4 regions of the Martinezella jaguaris genome follow, and region 3 is predicted to be linked to each of the others. Evidence: predicted binding sites of a transcription regulator. Region 3 holds the regulator's gene; each other region holds the start of a gene.

Region 1 (4,576 bases), 1.3 Mb from region 3:
GGCAAGACGCTGGTGGCGCTGATGGCGATTGCCGCCGTCATCGAAAGCGGCGGCCAAGCGGTGCTGATGGCGCCGACTGAAATCCTGGCGCGGCAACATCATGCGACGATCTCGAAATTCGCCGCCAGCGCCAATCTTTCCGTCGAAGTGCTGACCGGCCGCACCAAGGGCCGCGAGCGCGACACCATCCTCGAACGCATCGCCTCGGGCGAAGCGCAGATCGTGATCGGCACGCATGCGCTGTTTCAGGACAGCGTGACCTACGCCAATCTCATGCTCGCCGTCGTCGACGAGCAGCACCGCTTCGGCGTCCACCAGCGGCTGCGACTGACCGCAAAGGGCATCTCACCGCACATGCTGGTCATGACGGCTACGCCAATCCCGCGCACGCTAGTGCTTGCCGCCTTCGGTGACATGGATGTCTCCAAGCTCACCGAAAAGCCCGCCGGCCGCAAGCCGATCCAGACGATCACCATTCCGACCGAGCGAACCGGTGATATCGTTTCACGACTGAAGAGCGCTTTATGCGAAGGCAAAAAAGCCTATTGGATATGCCCACTTGTGGAAGAAACCGAAGAATCCGATTTAATGTCGGTGGAGGAGCGGCATGCGACCTTAACCAAGGCGCTCGGGCCCGGCATCGGCCTTATCCATGGCCGCATGAGCGGACCGGAGAAGGACGCTGTGATGATGGCCTTCAAGAACGGCGATATCCGTCTGCTGGTCGCTACGACTGTCGTCGAAGTCGGGGTCGATGTGCCGGACGCTACAATCATGGTGATCGAGCATGCCGAACGTTTCGGTCTGGCGCAGTTGCATCAGTTGCGTGGGCGTGTCGGACGTGGCGACGAGGCATCCACCTGCATCCTGCTCTATAAGGGTCCGTTGGGTGAAACCGGTCATGCGCGCCTGTCGATCATGCGTGACACCGAGGACGGTTTCCGCATTGCCGAGGAAGATCTGAAGCTGCGCGGCGAAGGCGAGTTGCTCGGCACGCGCCAGTCCGGAACGCCGGGCTTCCGCATCGCCAGCCTCGAAGCCCATGCCGATCTCCTGGAAATCGCCCGCAAGGATGCCGCCTATCTGATTGAACGCGATCCGGAGTTGACGGGGGAACGCGGCATGGCGGTGCGTACTCTGCTCTATCTTTTCCGCCGCGATGAGGCGATCCGGTTCCTGAGAGCGGGATAGGTGGATGGACGCGGCAATCGCGTCCATCCATGTCAGGGGCCCGTTACTTGACCGAAAGGCCGGGGATCGTGACCTGGAATACCTGGAACATGGTATCGACATCGGCGCCGCCGTCACCCTTATAGGCGGCGCCAACCTGGAAACCGTCCTGGGTCAGGAAATCGTTGTCGTTGGCGACGAACAGGAAATAATCGTCTGGCAGCTTGGGATCCTGGACGCTGGCGAGCGACATGGCTTCCCACTTTTCCGAGAGGTTGTTGCGATCGTTCGGCGCGCCGTTATGGAGACCGAAGCGGGCGAGGTCGGCGCTGTCGTTGATGTCGATGAAGCGGGTCAAGGTCGCTGGTTTCACGGACGGGTCAACAACGCCCTTCGGCGCAACCGGCTTGTCGGCATCGAATGCGGTGCCATGGATATCGGTGGCAGCAGAGACGTCGACGACATCGATATCGCGATAGAGCGACTTCTCGCCCTTCTGGCCATAGCCATTACCGCTGTCGCGAGCGAGCATCAGGAAGCTCGTCGGCGACAGTGCCACGATTTCGCTTTGGGCGGCGACGATCGTCTTACCCTTGTCGTCCTTGAAGACCGGCAGCGGCACGACATATTCATGCACCAGCTTCAAATGCGCCAGATCGGCGGCATCATAGACCATCGCGCGGGTGTTCTGTCGGGTCGAGCCGGAATCACCGCCGTCCTGACGGGCCGCGGACTGCAGTACGGCGATCAGGAACTTGCCGTCCGGAGTTATAGACATGCCCTCGAGACCTTGGTTGTTCTGGCGGCCGCTGCTCGGATCCTTCGGATCGGGAGCTGTTTCGCCGGGACCGGGATTGTTCGAAGCGAAGTTCACTTTACCCTGACGCATCGGCAGCAGGGCTTCCGGCGGCTGCGTGGCCGACATCATGTGTCCATCGGCCGAGAAGCGGTAGATGTAGGGGCCGTATTCGTCGCTGATGAACATTGTGCCGTCGGGCAGACGGACGATGGCTTCATCGTCGAGCGAGATCTTGCCGTTCGGTGCTTGCGGCAGCAGCGGCATGCCGTCGGCCGGAGCGCGAGTGCCATTAGCGGGATCGAGGCCGGTCGTGTCGGCGCCCTTGTTATCGGTCAGCAGCATGGCGTCAGCAAGCTTCGCATCGACGCCCGACTGTTCCTTGCCGGCCGGCGGCATTGCGCCAGGGGCAACCGGCGTCAACTGGATGTCGACGGTGTTGAGACGCGGACGGTAATCGGTGGTGCCGACAGCGTTATAGCCGCGATCAGGCAGCAGCCACAGCGAACCCTTGTAGGAACCATCGGCATTGCGCACCCAGCTCTTGGTGTCGATCGACATGCCCGAACCGGAACCGAAGGTCTCGCCGAACTTGTCGCGCTGATTGGCAGGAATGCGGCCAATGGCAACGCGACCCTTGTTGACCAGCGTGACTCCACTGACGGTGACGGAATTATCTGCGAGGGCTGCAACCGGGGCAGCGAAAACGAACGTGGCGAGCGCTGCAGACAGCAGCGGCAAAGTCATTGAACGCAAGTTTCTCACGGCAATATCCTTCCTGATGGAAAAGCTCTTTTTGTTGGAACGGCATTCACCCCAAGGCCGGCCGCTGGCCGGCTTCGAACGACCATTATCTGCATCTGTCGATTGCAGATATGCAGTAGGATGCGCCCGACTGTCCTTCCGGCAGACGGTCTAAGACGGCAACATGATAGGGACATGACAACTCGCCCAGAACGCGTGAGCGATACACAGGAGATCGGAAAAAGAGCGGCGGCTCTAGTCAGCTGAATCGGAAATTCGTGTCATAAGCTGTTGTCGACCTTCTGACAGAAGCGTTTGACGGCGGCGAGAATGTCGTCTGCCGATTTGGTCCACCGATACGGCTTGGGATTTTCGTTGTGGCGCTCGATGAAGCTTTTGATGTCGGCTTCGAGTTGAGCTGTCGAAGTATGGACGCCACGACGTAATTGCTTGCGGGTTAATTCCGCAAACCAGCGTTCGACTTGGTTGATCCATGAAGCCGAGGTTGGGGTGAAGTGCACGTGGTAGCGTGGCCGCCGCAGCAGCCAGTTCTTGATCGATGCAGTTTTGTGCGTTGCATAGTTGTCCATCACGATATGCACGTCCAAATCGGGCGGCACATTCGCATCGATCTGCTTCAGGAAGTCGAGGAACTCGGTGGCCCGATGCCGCTTGTAGCATTTGCCGATGACAAAGCCGGAGGCGACATCCAGAGCTGCAAACAACGTCGTTGTGCCGTGGCGAACATAAGAATGGGTACGCCGTTCAGGCACGCCAGGCATCATCGGCAGGACTGGCTGCTCGCGATCGAGTGCCTGGATTTGGCTCTTCTCGTCCACACTGAGAACCAGCGCCCGATTGGGAGGCGACAGATAAAGACCGACGATGTCGCGGACCTTATCGACGAACAGGGGATCGCTGGACAGCTTGAACGTCTCAGTGCGATGCGGCTGCAGGCCGAAGGCGTTCCATATCCGGCGGATCGTCGTGTGCGAAAAGCCGGCGACTCCTGCCATCGAGCGGATCGACCAGTGGGTCGCATCGCTTGGCGTAGAACGCAGCGTGCGCTCGATCACAGCAGCAATCTGATCATCGTCGATCGTTCGGGGCCGGCCAGGGCGAACTTCGTCGAGCAGGCCATCGAGCCGATCTTTAAGAAAGCGCCGTCGCCATTTGCCAACCGTATGTTCATGTACGCCAAGTTCGCTCGCAACGGTCTTGCTCGCAATCCCGTCGGCGCAGCGAAGAATGATCCGGCACCGCTCAGACATGGAACGAGCAACGCGATGTTTACGAACCTGTCGCTCTAGATATTCCCGCTCCGCCTCGCTCAAAATCAGGGGTGCCGTCGGTCGGCCAGTCGCATTTGCCATTGCTCAACCTCCCATGAAGAGGCCAAGCGTACAATGTAATGAACTTCTGTTCCAGGTGACTAGGTCAACGTTTTTACGGGGAGAGGCGCTGGCGGCGGCAGCTCCTTGCCGATCAGCTTTTCCCGATATTCCGGCGAGACCAGGCCGCCTGAGATCAGCAGCTTAGCGCCGTCTTCCGGGCTCATATCCAGAATCGTGATTTTTTCGCGCGGCACGAAAACCAGGAAGCCGGCTGTTGGGACAGGCGTCGGCGGCAGGAAAACGGCCACCATATCATGCCCCATGGCATTGAACTTCGAGGCGATTTCACCCTTGGCATCGGTCGAGATGAATACCATCGACCAAAGGCCGGGGCTCGGATATTCGATCAGCCCAACCTTCTTGAAAGATGTGCCCTGCTCCTTCAGCACGGTTTCGAAAATCTGCTTCACGCTTTTGTAGATGGTCCGCACCAGCGGCACGCGGTGCACGATCGATTCGCCGAAGCGGACGA
Region 2 (4,576 bases), 470 kb from region 3:
AGCTCTACGAGGATATCGCCCGCAACGGCCGCATCGCCACCACCTACGCCTATCCGGTCAAGGTCTCCGGCCGCTATGTGATGGACCCGTCGCCTACGCCGAAATTCGACAATCCGAAAATGCACATGTCGGATGCGCTGCAGCTTTTCGGCGCCGGCCGCGAGAAGCGCATTTATGCCGTGCCGCCGCATACGGAAGTGGTCAGCCTCGATTTCGAGGACCATCCCTTCGAAGTGCAGCGTTTCGACAAGCCCTGTGCGCTTTGCGGCGCCGAGCAGGTCTATCTGGACGAAGTGATCCTCGACGACAAGGGTGGGCGGATGTTCGTCTGCTCCGACACCGATTTCTGCGAGGATCGCCGCGCTCATGGCCATGTGGGCACAATGCTGGCACCCAACCAGGAGGCCGCCGAATGAGCGACACGCCACTTCTCAAGGTCAAGGATATCTCGAAATTTTACGGCAGCCGCATTGGATGCCGCAACGTGACCTTCGACCTCTGGCCCGGCGAAGTGCTGGCTATCGTCGGCGAATCCGGTTCCGGCAAGACGACGCTGCTCAACTGCATCTCGACCCGGCTGCTGCCGACCACCGGCAGCGTCGAATACCACATGCGCGACGAGACCTATCGCGAGCTCTTCCGCATGAATGAGGCCGAGCGGCGCTTCCTGATGCGCACCGACTGGGGCTTCGTCCATCAGAACCCAGCCGACGGCCTGCGCATGACGGTCTCGGCCGGCGCCAACGTCGGCGAGCGGCTGATGGCGATCGGCAACCGGCATTACGGCAATATCCGCAATACAGCCATCGACTGGCTGGAACGCGTGGAAATCGACGCCGACCGTATCGACGATCAGCCGCGCGCCTTCTCAGGCGGCATGCGCCAGCGCCTGCAGATTGCCCGCAATCTGGTCACCGGCCCGCGGCTGGTGTTCATGGACGAGCCGACCGGCGGTCTCGACGTGTCGGTCCAGGCCCGCCTGCTTGATCTCGTACGCGGTCTCGTCAACGATCTCGGCCTGTCGGCGATCATCGTTACGCACGACCTCGCCGTCGCCCGTCTGCTGTCCCACCGCATGATGGTGATGAAGGACGGGGTGGTGATTGAGCACGGTCTCACCGACCGCGTGCTCGACGATCCTCGCGAGCCCTATACGCAACTGCTCGTCTCCTCGATCCTGCAGGTTTAAAGCCATGGCAACTCCCCTCGTCGTTTCCGAAGTCTTCAAAAGCTTCACCATGCACCTGCGCGACGGCATCCGCCTGCCGGTCGTCGCCGATGTCTCCTTCTCGGTCGCATCGGGCGAATGCGTCGTTCTCGGGGGCCCTTCCGGCATCGGCAAAAGCTCGCTTCTGAAGATGATCTACGGCAATTATGCCGTAGATAGCGGCCAGATCCTGGTGATGCACAAGGACAGGATCGTCGATCTCGCCGCCGCCGATCCGCGCACCGTACTGGAAGTTCGCCGCCATACCATGGGCTATGTCAGCCAGTTTCTGCGCACCGTGCCGCGCGTTGCGGCCATCGATGTCGTTGCCGAACCGCTCTTGGCGCGCGGCGAAAGCGCCGATACCGCCCGCGCAAAGGCGGCCGGCTTGCTGACGCAGCTCAACCTGCCGGAAGAACTTTGGCAATTGCCGCCCGCCACCTTCTCTGGCGGTGAGCAGCAGCGCGTCAATATCGCCCGCGGCTTCATCACCGATCACGCCATTTTGCTGCTCGACGAGCCGACCGCTTCTCTCGATGCCAAGAACCGCGCCGTCGTGGTCGACATGATCGAAGGGAAGAAAAAGGCTGGCGTCGCCCTGCTCGGCATCTTCCATGACGAGGAAGTGCGTGAGGCTGTCGGCAGCCGCATTCTCGATGTCTCGCAATTCTCACCCAGAAAGTCCGCCGCATGAGCCGTCAATTGGGCGAAACGCCCTTCATCAGCCCGACCGCGACCGTCAAGAGCTCGACGCTCGGCCGCTATACGGAAGTCTCCGACCGCTGCCGCATCGATGAAGCCGAGATCGGCGACTATTCCTATATCATGCAGGACGGCGCCGTCTGGTGCGCGACGATCGGCAAGTTCGTCAACATTGCCGCGGCCGTACGCATCAACGCCACCAACCATCCGACCTGGCGCGCGACGCTGCATCACTTCACCTATCGCGCCGCCGACTATTGGCCGGATGCCGATATGGAGGCGGATTTCTTCACTTGGCGGCGTGACCACCGTGTCACCATTGGCAACGACGTCTGGATCGGCCACGGCGCCACCATCCTGCCGGGCGTCACCGTCGGCAACGGCGCAGTCATTGGCGCCGGCGCGGTCGTCTCCAAGGATGTCGCCCCCTATACGATCGTCGGCGGCGTGCCGGCTAAGCTCATCCGCCAGCGCTTCACCGAAGCTGTCGGCGAGCGCATGGACAAGCTTGCCTGGTGGGATTGGGATCATGCCGCCCTGCGCACTGCGCTCGCCGATTTCCGCGCTCTTTCCGCGGAGGAATTTCTCATCCGCTACGGTGCCTGACGCCTCTGCGCGAACCAAGCGCAATCACCGCTCAAATCTGCCTTGAAGCCCGAAAATCCTCCACGATTTTCGGGCTTTTGCGTTGCCGTTACGACAAGCGCTAAACGCGGTGGATTGTAACAGCAGTTACATAAATCTGACATCGGAGCTTCATGAACGGGGACTAATGCGTTGCCTATGCTCAGCGCATGACCGCCTCGAAGGCCTCTTCGAAGCGAAGGATCATGCGCCTGTCCAAGTGGTTCCGCAGCGCCGATGTCAACGTTTGCAGCGGATCCAGCCAGCCGTGAAAGGGAAGGCCTCATGTTCGAGCTGAAGAATGTCTCGCGCCGTTTCGGAAACAAGCTCGCTGTCGATTCCGTGACGCTGGACATTCCGCAGGGACAGATGGTCGGCGTCATCGGCCGCTCGGGCGCCGGCAAGTCCACGCTGCTGCGCATGATCAACCGTCTCGCGGATCCGAGCTCAGGCTCGATCCATTTTGCCGGCACCGAAGTTTCCAAACTGCGCGGCCGGGCACTGCGCAATTGGCAGCGCGATTGCGCCATGATCTTTCAGCAGTTCAATCTGGTTCCGCGCCTCGACGTGCTCACCAACGTCATGCTCGGCCGCTTGAACCAACGCTCGACCACGCTGAGCCTGCTTTCCATCTTCAGCCGTGAGGAGCGCATCGAAGCCATCGCCGCGCTCGAACGCCTCGGCATCGAGCAGACCGCATTGCAGATGGCCGGCACGCTGTCGGGCGGCCAGCAGCAGCGCGTTGCCATCGCCCGGGCCCTGATGCAGCAGCCGAAGATGATGCTCGCCGACGAACCGATCGCCTCGCTCGATCCGCTGAACGCAAAGATCGTGATGGATGCGCTGCGCGACATCAATGAGCGCGAGGGCATCACCGTCATCACCAACCTGCACACGCTGGATACGGCGCGCAACTATTGCGAACGTATCATTGGCATGGCGGCCGGCCGCGTCGTCTTCGACGGCAAGCCGGCGGAACTGACGGCCGAGGCCGTCAAGGAAATCTACGGCACCGACAAGGACGGTGCCGGTGTCGACGAGACGATGACGTCGACCGCCATCAATCTTTCCGATCCGTCCGCGCAAGCCGCGGCAAACGCATCTGCCGGCCCGCAACCGCTGGCACTGGCCGGACTCTGAGGGAGTCCGGCCGCGATCGAAGGCCCGCGTCAAGGGCGTATTTCTTTTAGACCGAAGACATCCGGGGACACCGGTTAATCAGGAGACGAACCCATGTTGAAGAAGACCCTTCTTGCAGCCACGGCGCTTCTCGCGCTCGCTGGCGGCGCTGCCGCTCAGGACATCAAGGAATTCCGCGTTGGTATTCTCGGTGGCGAAAACGAAGCTGACCGCCTGCGCAACTACGCTTGCCTCGCCGACCACCTGAAGGAAACCTTCGGTTTCGAAAAGGTTTCGCTGTTCCCGGCTGCCGACTATGACGGCGTTATCCAGGGCCTCCTCGGCGGCACGCTCGACTTCGCCGAACTCGGCGCTTCCGGCTACGCAGGCACCGTCATCAAGGACCCGAAGGCCGTTACCCCGATCCTGACGACGCAGCAGACCGATGGTTCGACCGGCTACTACTCGATCGGCCTCGCTCTCAAGTCTTCCGGCATCAAGACGATTACCGACGCCAAGGGCAAGAAACTCGGCTACGCCGATCCGGACTCCACGTCTGGCTACCTCGTTCCGCTGACGCAGATTCCGAAGACCACCGGCATGCCGAACGACAAGTTCTTCGCTTCGACCCAGTTCAACGGCGGTCACGAGAACAACCTGCTTGCCGCCTATGACGGTAAGGTCGACGTTGCCGTTGACGACTCTTCGGGCCTCGGCGATTTCAAGGACGGCTTCACCTCCGGTACCTTCCGCAAGGAAGTCGATAAGGGCGCCGTTGACCCGAACAAGCTCGTCGAAGTATGGCGTTCGCCGCTGATCCCGAACGGCCCGCTCGTCGTTCGCAACGCTCTCGGCACCGAATGGCAGGCCAAGCTGACCGACTTCTTCCTGAAGCTCCCGACCACCGACGCCAAGTGCTTCTCG
Region 3 (4,576 bases):
GGCTTTCATGCCTGATGCGGCCTCAGCAGTCGCAAGGCAGGCGCCGAGCGGAAAGCCGCCGCCGATACCCTTGGCAACGGCCATGATATCAGGGGTAATGCCCGCCCATTCGTGGGCGAAAAGCTTGCCGGTGCGGCCGACGCCGGTCTGAACTTCGTCGAGGACCAGAAGCAGACCATGCTCGTCGCAGATCTGACGCAGCCCGCGCAAGAACTCATTCGTCGCCGGGCGGATACCACCCTCGCCCTGAACAGGTTCGATCAGAATGGCGGCCGTCTCATTGGTAACGGCGGCACGCACCGCGTCGAGATCGCCGAAGGGTACCTGGTCGAATCCAGGCGCCTTCGGGCCGAAACCTTCGAGATATTTCTCCTGACCGCCGGCGGCGATCGTCGCGATCGTGCGGCCGTGGAAAGCGCCTTCGAAGGTGATGATATGGTATCTCTCGGGATGACCCTTGGCGAACTGGTAGCGCCGTGCCGTCTTGATGGCGCATTCCAGCGCCTCGGCGCCCGAATTGGTGAAGAACACCTTGTCGGCGAAGGTGGCTTCCGTCAGGCGCTTCGACAGCTTCTCCTGGCCCGGCACCTCATAGAGGTTGGACAGGTGCCAGACCTTGTCGGCCTGCGACTTCAGCTCTGCAACCAGATGGGGATGCGCATGGCCGAGCGCATTCACCGCGACGCCGGCGGCGAAATCGAGATAGCGTTCGCCGGTTTCTGTGATCAGCCATACGCCTTCGCCTCGCTCGAACCGCAGCGGAGCACGCACATAGGTGTCATAAAGCGGCGCGGTTTCAGCCATGGCCCATATCTCCTCGATCACAACCTTTAGGGCCAATCGTTTCCTTCGAGTGAAACGGGCCCAGAAAAATCAAAATGCCGCCTTGCGGCGGCCTGAGGCACTATTGATGTTTTGCACCGCGATGTCAACAAAACTGGCGATTTAGCAGGTGCGGCAGAGCGCCTCTGGAGGGACGGCTCGTCTTTGACAACTTATATTGCATAAATGCCACTCACCTATAGCAAGTTGGGGAAAACCTCGAAATCGATTCTCCAAGATTCCCGCGACTCTTGTCACGGAGTCAGCCTCACACTAGGTTAAAAACCAATTACTAGACTGCATGCGGCGGAACTAGTCACCACAATTTTAAAGCGTTTCACGCCTCGACCCAATGCGAGGCAATGGTGAGGGATTCTGCCATCAGAAACGCGACAGCGGAGACAGGGCATGAATTGGACAGACGAACGCGTCGAGAAGCTGAAGAAGCTGTGGTCCGAAGGTTTGAGCGCCAGCCAGATCGCGGCACAGCTCGGTGGTGTCAGTCGTAATGCCGTCATCGGCAAAGTGCATCGCTTGAGCCTGCCGGGCCGGGCCAAGGCCGGCGGAGCGGCAACGACGGCTCGAGCGCCAAAACGCAATACCTCGGCACCACGCGCGCCGAATTACGCCTCGCGCGTTGCAACCCGCACGGTTACCCGCCAGCAGGGTGCGACAATGCTCAAGGAAGAGGTCGAGATCGATACCGTCCACGAGATCGAATATCGTCCGGCCGCCAATGTGGTGGTTCCGATCTCGCGCCGTCTCGGCCTGACGGAACTCACCGAACGCACCTGCAAGTGGCCAGTCGGCGACCCGCTGAAGGACGATTTTCACTTCTGCGGCAACGACAGCCCGGACTCTTCGCCCTACTGCACCTACCATCAGCGCCTGGCTTATCAGCCGGTCCATGATCGGCGCCGAGCGGCACACTGAACCACATCAGCCAAATGAAAGAAACGGGCCGAAAGGCCCGTTTTCTGTTTCCGCCGCTCTGCAAAAAACCAGTCGGATGATCCGATCAGGCCTCCATGGAATAACCCGCGCCGCGAACGGTGCGAATGACGTCCTGCATATTGGAGAAATTCAGGGCCTTGCGCAGGCGACCGACATGCACATCGACAGTGCGTTCGTCGACATAGATATCGTGTCCCCATACACCGTCGAGCAACTGCGAACGCGAGAATACGCGGCCCGGCGAGGACATCAGGAATTCCAGCAGGCGGAATTCCGTCGGCCCCAACCGCACTTCGCGGCTCTTGCGGTGAACGCGATGGGTCTCGCGGTCCAGCTCGATATCGCCACAGCGCAACACCGTGGAGAGAACCTCCGGGCGGGCTCTGCGCAGCATCGCCTTGACGCGAGCCATCAGCTCCGGCGTCGAGAACGGCTTGACGACATAGTCGTCCGCGCCGGTGGAAAGGCCGCGCACGCGCTCGCTTTCCTCGCCGCGGGCCGTGAGCATGATGATCGGCAGGCGCTCCGTCTCCGGCCGCATGCGCAGCCGGCGGCAGAGTTCGATGCCGGACACGCCGGGGAGCATCCAGTCGAGGATCAGAAGATCGGGGATGCGCTCCTGGAGGCGCAGCTCGGCTTCATCGCCTCTCAGGATAGTGTCGACCTCGAAGCCTTCGGCCTCGAGGTTATAGCGCAGCAGAACGCTTAGCGCTTCCTCGTCTTCTACAACAGCTACTCTCGGAACCATGCGCCTCTGGTCTCCCTCTCTTGGCTTCTACGTTATTCCGTCACTGCACCGACGGTATTGGCAGTATCGTCTTTCGGGCGCTCGCCTTCGGGCTGAGCACCGGTCGCCATGTAATAGATCGTCTCGGCGATGTTGGTGGCATGGTCGCCGATGCGCTCGATGTTCTTGGCGCAGAAGAGAAGATGCGTGCAGGTGGTGATGTTGCGCGGATCTTCCATCATGTAGGTCAGCATCTCGCGGAAGAGCGAGGTGTACATGGCGTCGATTTCCTCGTCGCGTTCGCGGATCGATACGGCCTTGTCAGGCGAACGGGTCGTATAGACATCGAGTACTTCCTTGAGCTGGACGAGCGCCAGTTCGGAGAGATGTTCGATGCCGCGGGCGAGACGACGCGGAACGCCGGTGCCCTGCACGGCGATGACGCGCTTGGCGGTGTTCTTGCCGAGATCGCCGACGCGCTCCAGGTCGGAGGCGATGCGGATGGAACCCATGATTTCACGCAGGTCGGCAGCCATCGGCTGGCGGCGAGCGATGGTGACGATCGCCTTGTCGCCGACCTCACGCTCGGCGTGGTCCAGAATGACGTCATCGGAGATGACCTTCTGCGCAAGGCTGGCATCGCCGTTTACCAGTGCGCGGACGCTGTCGCTGACCATCTGCTCCGCCAGGCCGCCCATTTCGGAAATGCGGCGTGTCAGGAATTTTAGGTCTTCGTCATAGGCAGAGAGAATGTGTGTAGAGACCATTTTGCTATCCTCAAGGTGAACGATGTGAAGGGAACCGCGCGGGGAGCATCATCAGCCAAAGCGGCCCATGATGTAATCCTGCGTGCGGAAATCATCGGGATTGGTGAACATCTTATCGGTGTCGTTCTCCTCGACCAGATGGCCGAGGTGAAACATCGCGGTGCGTTGTGAAACGCGGGCTGCTTGCTGCATGGAATGCGTCACGATGACGATCGTGAAGTTTTCCCGCAGCTCATGTATGAGTTCCTCGACTTTGGCGGTGGCGATCGGATCGAGTGCCGAGCACGGCTCATCCATGAGGATGACCTCCGGACTGACGGCGACGGCGCGGGCAATGCAGAGACGCTGCTGCTGGCCGCCGGACAGGCTGGTGCCGGCATCATACAGCCGATCCTTCACTTCTCCCCAAAGGCCAGCCTTCTGCAGGCTGGTTTCGACGATGTGATCCAGATCGGCTTTGGAACGGTGAAGCCCGTGGATACGGGGCCCATAGGCTACATTCTCGTAGATCGACTTCGGGAACGGATTTGGCTTTTGGAACACCATGCCGACACGGGCGCGCAGCTCTACAACATCGATGGCGCTGTCATAGACATCCTGATCATCGAGCGTGATCTTGCCGGTGATGCGGCAGGTGTCGATCGTATCGTTCATGCGATTGAGGCAACGCAGGAAGGTGGATTTGCCGCAGCCGGAAGGACCGATCAGCGCCGTGACCGTATTGACGCGGATGTTCAGGTTCACGTCGAACAGGGCGCGCTTGTCGCCATAATAGACCGAGACGTCCTGGCCGATCATCTTATAGGGGATCGTCATCATCTTCTTAGCCAGTACTTTTTCGCTCACGGCTTCCGTCATCATGTTCATTCCATCGCCTCCTGTCACCAGCGCCGCTCAAAACGACGGCGCAGCAGGATAGCCCCGATATTCATCGCAACGAGGAAGAAGAGCAGGACGATAATGGCCCCGGAGGTTCTTTCGACAAAGGCGCGCTCGGCTTCGCTCGCCCACATGTAGATCTGCACCGGCAGCGCCGTCGAGGGATCGAGCGGCCCTGCCGGATAATTGGCGACGAAGGCGACCATGCCGATCAAGAGCAACGGCGCGGTTTCGCCAAGCGCATGCGCCAGCCCGAGGATCGTGCCCGTCAGAATGCCGGGCATGGCGAGCGGCAGGACATGGTGGAACACCACCTGCATGCGCGAAGCACCAAGGCCGAGGGCCGCGCTGCGGATCGACGGCGGCACGGCCCTCAGCGCCGAGCGCGTGGCGATAATGATCATCGGCAGCGTCATCAGGCTGAGCA
Region 4 (4,576 bases), 330 kb from region 3:
TTCGAAGGATCGATGCCGTCCTTCTTCATGAAATAGAGCGGCACCGCATAGCCGGAGGTCGAGTTCGGATCGGCCCAAGCCAGCACCTTGCCTTTGAGATCGTCGATCTTCTGGTATGGGCTGTCGGTCTTGACGACGATGACCGAGTGATAGCCGGTCGAGCCGTAGTTGTCTTCGTTAGTGGCGACAGCCGTGATCTTATCGTCCATCACCTTGCGGCCGAGGGCGTAGTTGGCGGCACCGATGGTTGCGAACTGGATCTTGTTGGAGTGCAGCGCCTCGATGACGGCGGCGTAGTCGGTGCCCCAGAGAATGTGGACGGGAACGCCGAGCTTCTTGGTCATGTAGGCGGAGAATTTGTCGTAACGAGCGACAGCGTCGCGCTCATTCTCCGAGCTCGAAATGCCGAAATTCAATTCCTTGTACTGATCGCGCCAGTCGGCCTTGGCAGGGACAGCGGCAAGAAGCAGGCCGCCGACGATAAGGCCGGAAAGAGCGGTGCGGCGGGTGACATTGTTGGTCATCAGTCAATACTCCATGGGATGAAAGACGGCCAGCAGCGCCCGCCGAGTGGGAAAAGGGGAAGGTCAGGCCCAGACCGGATTGGTCTCGGAAGCGATTCCGGCACCAGCGCCGATAGCAGGGCGTCCGAACTGGCCGGCGGTCAGGCTTTCATCGATGGGAGCAGCGCCATCCTCGCCGTAGATCCGTTGCAGCACGTCGCTCGTCAGACCTTCGGGTCCGCCGTCGAAAACGATGCTGCCCTTGGCAAGGCCGATGATGCGGTCGCAATAGCTGCGCGCCGCATCGAGCGTATGCAGATTGCAGATGACGGTGATGCCGTCTTCTCGGTTGATCGCCTTCAGCGCCTCCATGACGAGGCGGGCATTATGCGGATCGAGCGACGCGATCGGCTCGTCGGCAAGAACGATGTCAGGCATTTGCACCAGCGCCCGCGCAATCGCCACGCGCTGCTGCTGGCCGCCGGAAAGCGTGTCGGCGCGCTGCAACGCCTGTGGCAACAGATTGAGGCGATCAAGCGCCTTCGCCGCCATGGTCCGCTCCGCCGCGGAGAACTGTTTGAAAAGGATCGGCAATGTGCCGTTGGTGGCGACCCGGCCAACCAGAACGTTGGTCAACACATCGAGCCGGTTCACCAGATTGAACTGCTGGAAGATCATCGCGCAACGGGCGCGCCAGAGGCGGAGCTCGCGTCCCTTGAGATCGCTGACAGTCTTGCCGTCGAACTCGATCGCGCCTTCGCTCGGATCGATCAGGCGGTTGATGATCCTGAGCAAAGTCGACTTGCCGGCTCCGGATCGCCCAATAACGCCGACGATTTGTCCTTTACCGATCTCAAGATCAATAGAATTGACCGCAGTCGACAAGCCAAACATCTTCGTTACAGCGCTGAGTTTCAGCATGCTGTCTCCAATTTTCCCGCACCATTCATCAAGAAGGTACGCTTAAAAGCGAACCTATTTTCTTGATGGTATGGATATATATTTTTGTAATTCTACCGATAGTGGCGCCGTAGTTCTCGAAATGAGAAAATTACACGTCGCTGAGAGCAATTATACTTTTCAACGTGACATTTGTATTACGAATCCCGCCCCAGAAGCGATATAATGGCACGGACCTTCGAAGATGTCTGTTTGATGTCAGGACGGTGACGGGCGCGAGCTGAGGCAGCCTCCGCTAAAATGCTTTGAAACCTACAAAAAGACGTCACGTCGCGGGCGGATCAAAGGGAGAAAAAGCGGCAGTCGGGGTGATAAAAGGCATGCGACCAGATAACGCAGCCTGGATGCCTCCGACATCGCCATCGAGCATACGGCTGAAAGCCGCGAAAGTGTGGGCGAAATCAGCGAGTTCTGATCCGGGACGTCCCGCTAACAGATCGGCATAGTCGTAATCCGTGCGACCACGTCTCGACGTTCGGTTGACAAATTAGCCCGAAGTTTGAAGAGTGCGGCCATCGAAACGGGCAGCGTTGGGGGGACTTATGTCTAAGCGCGCGTTCATCGGATTTTCAGCCTTTTTTCTCGCCACTTTCGCCGCCTTGACGCCTGCGGGCGCCGCCGATGCCAGGCGGCAGGTGGTCACCACGCAGGATGGCGATTACTTCGGCTTCGATCTGCGTACCGAGCAGAACGTTACGCTGGATCAATGCTCGACCTCCTGCATAGGCGACAAGTCCTGCAAGGCCTTCACCTATAATCCCAAGGTGAAATGGTGCTTCCTGAAGTCGGATTTCAACCAGCTCAACAGCTTCCCCGGAGCCGTCGCCGGCAAGATCGTCGAAACCGCTGCCGTCAGCGAGCCGGATATCGGCGCCGCACCGGCCCTCCCCTTCCTTTCCGACAATTTCGTACAGAGCGCACGCGATGCGAAGAGCAGGCTCACGCTCGCCAATGAGTTGAAGGGACAGGGCGTCGAAAGCCTGACGGCGCTCGGCCGCATCGAGCTGACCTCAGGCAATGTCAACAACGCGCTGAACGCCTTTCAGGGCGCGCTGTCGCTTGCGCCCGACAACGGCGATCTCTGGGTCGAGATGGCGCGTGCCGCCAACACGATAACGAACGACACGACCGTCGCCACGCAGGCGGCTTACGCCGCTCTCAACGGCTATCAGCTTTCCCGCACGACGCGGAGCCGCGCCGACGCGCTCGCCGTGCTCGCTACCGCGCTGCAAAACGCGCAGAACTATCGCCAGTCGCTCAGCGCCTATAAGGCGAGCCTTGCTCTGGTCGGCTCCCCGACGATCCAGGCCGCCTATGACGATCTGAGAGCCCGCCAGGGCTTCCGCGTCACCGGCAACACGCTCGACAACGACAACGCCTCGCCCCGCGCCTGTCTGCAATTCTCCGAAAAACTGGTGAAGAGCGGCGTCGACTACACGCCCTTCGTCACCGTCAATGGCGCCGCCCCGAAGGGCGTCGATGCCAAGGACAACCAGATCTGCGTCGAAGGCCTCGACTTCGGCCAGCACTACAAGATTTCGCTGCGGCGCGGCCTGCCCTCCTCCGTCGATGAGGATCTAGCCACCCAGGTGGACATCGAGGTCTACGTCAAGGACCGCACCGCCTCGATCCGCTTCACCGGCGACAATTTCGTGCTGCCGTCGACGGCGCGTCGCGGCATCCCTTTGGTTTCGGTCAACGCCACCACTGCAAACCTGAAGCTCTACCGCATCGGCGACCGCAACATAGCCCAACTGCTCAGCAATTCGCAGTTCCTGACGCAGATGGACAACTACAGCGCCGAGACCATACAGAATAGCAGCGGCGAGCTGGTCTGGCAGGGCTCGATCGATATCCAGCAGGACCTCAACAAGGATGTCGTCACCAGCTTCCCGGTCGACGAGGCGTTGCCGAAGCGCAAGCCCGGCGTCTACGTCCTGACCGCAGTCGCACCGAACGCCGGCCAGGAATGGGATCCGCAGGCAACGCAATGGTTCGTCGTCTCAGATATCGGTGTCACCACCTATGCCGGCACGGATGGGCTGAACGTCTTCACCCGCTCGCTCGGCAGTGCCAAGCCGATCGCAGGCGTCCAATTGCAACTACTCGCAAAAAACAATGAAATTCTCGGCACCGCGAAGACCGACGCGAATGGCCGCGCCACCTTCAGCGCCGGCCTGATGCGCGGCACCGCGGGCATGACCCCGGCTGTCATCACGGCGCAGAACGGCGACCAGGACTACGTCTTCCTCGACATGACCCGCGCCGGTTTCGATCTCTCCGACCGCGGCGTCACCGGCCGTACGGCGCCGGGCGCGATCGATCTGCTCACCTGGACCGAACGCGGCATCTACCGTGCCGGCGAGACGGTGCATGCCTCCGCTCTTGCCCGTGACGTCAGCTCCATGGCGGTCGAGAACCTGCCGCTCACCTTCGTCTTCCTGCGCCCCGACGGCGTCGAGGACCGCCGCATCGTCACCGACGGCGGCAAGCTCGGTGGCTACAATGTCGACCTGCCGCTCCAGCAGACCGCAATGCGCGGCACCTGGACGATGAACATCTATACCGACCCGAAGGGCGCCTCCATCGGCTCGCAGACTTTCCTCGTCGACGATTTTGTGCCGGATCGCATCGAATTCGACATGAAGAGCGACGCCAAAGCGATCGAAGTCGGCCAGCCGACGCCGGTCAACATCGAAGGGCGGTATCTCTACGGTGCGCCGGCCGCGGGCTTGAGCCTCGAAGGCGAAGTTACTCTGAAGCCGACGCGCGAAAGCGCCGATTATAAAGGCTATGAATTCGGCCTCGCCGACGAGGGCGCCGGGCAGGACAATAGCGATAACGACAGCGACAGCAGCAGCAGCGACAACAAGGCCGAGAGCTCGCAAGTGCCGCTGGAAGACCTGCAGGCGCTGGACGAGGGCGGCAAGACGACTTTCGACGTCACCATCAACGACACACCCTCGACCACGCAGCTCCTCAACGCCAACATCACTGTACGCATGCAGGAGGCCGGCGGCCGCGCCGTCGAGCGCTCGCTGACGCTGCCGGTCAAAACCGATGGACCGCGGATCGGCATCAAGCCGGAATTCGACGGCGATCTCGGCGAAAAT

Evidence for each region. Region 3 encodes PhoB, which activates phosphate uptake and scavenging genes when phosphate is short. Its sites were predicted from a motif close to TGTCATNNANCTGTCAT; they were not measured.
Region 1: the regulator PhoB is predicted to act here: its motif matches at 2,895-2,911, upstream of CCGE525_RS10140 (esterase-like activity of phytase family protein).
Region 2: the regulator PhoB is predicted to act here: its motif matches at 2,653-2,669, upstream of phnC (phosphonate ABC transporter ATP-binding protein).
Region 4: the regulator PhoB is predicted to act here: its motif matches at 1,589-1,605, upstream of phnC (phosphonate ABC transporter ATP-binding protein).

What each region holds. Positions count from the first base shown of each region.
Region 1 is NZ_CP032694.1:2,059,335-2,063,910, reverse strand. It holds gene recG (ATP-dependent DNA helicase RecG) at 1-1,191, shown strand, start outside; gene CCGE525_RS10140 (esterase-like activity of phytase family protein) at 1,235-2,713, opposite strand; gene CCGE525_RS10135 (IS630 family transposase) at 2,992-4,083, opposite strand; gene CCGE525_RS10130 (DUF502 domain-containing protein) at 4,143-4,576, opposite strand, start outside.
Region 2 is NZ_CP032694.1:274,458-279,033, reverse strand. It holds gene CCGE525_RS01300 (alpha-D-ribose 1-methylphosphonate 5-phosphate C-P-lyase PhnJ) at 1-416, shown strand, start outside; gene phnK (phosphonate C-P lyase system protein PhnK) at 413-1,189, shown strand; gene phnL (phosphonate C-P lyase system protein PhnL) at 1,194-1,901, shown strand; gene CCGE525_RS01285 (DapH/DapD/GlmU-related protein) at 1,898-2,515, shown strand; gene phnC (phosphonate ABC transporter ATP-binding protein) at 2,819-3,673, shown strand; gene phnD (phosphonate ABC transporter substrate-binding protein) at 3,767-4,576, shown strand, end outside.
Region 3 is NZ_CP032694.1:742,942-747,517, reverse strand. It holds gene CCGE525_RS03690 (aspartate aminotransferase family protein) at 1-804, opposite strand, end outside; gene CCGE525_RS03685 (GcrA family cell cycle regulator) at 1,231-1,755, shown strand; gene phoB (phosphate regulon transcriptional regulator PhoB) at 1,841-2,524, opposite strand; gene phoU (phosphate signaling complex protein PhoU) at 2,557-3,270, opposite strand; gene pstB (phosphate ABC transporter ATP-binding protein PstB) at 3,322-4,137, opposite strand; gene pstA (phosphate ABC transporter permease PstA) at 4,152-4,576, opposite strand, start outside.
Region 4 is NZ_CP032694.1:409,700-414,275, reverse strand. It holds gene phnD (phosphonate ABC transporter substrate-binding protein) at 1-524, opposite strand, end outside; gene phnC (phosphonate ABC transporter ATP-binding protein) at 588-1,424, opposite strand; gene CCGE525_RS01965 (alpha-2-macroglobulin family protein) at 2,006-4,576, shown strand, end outside.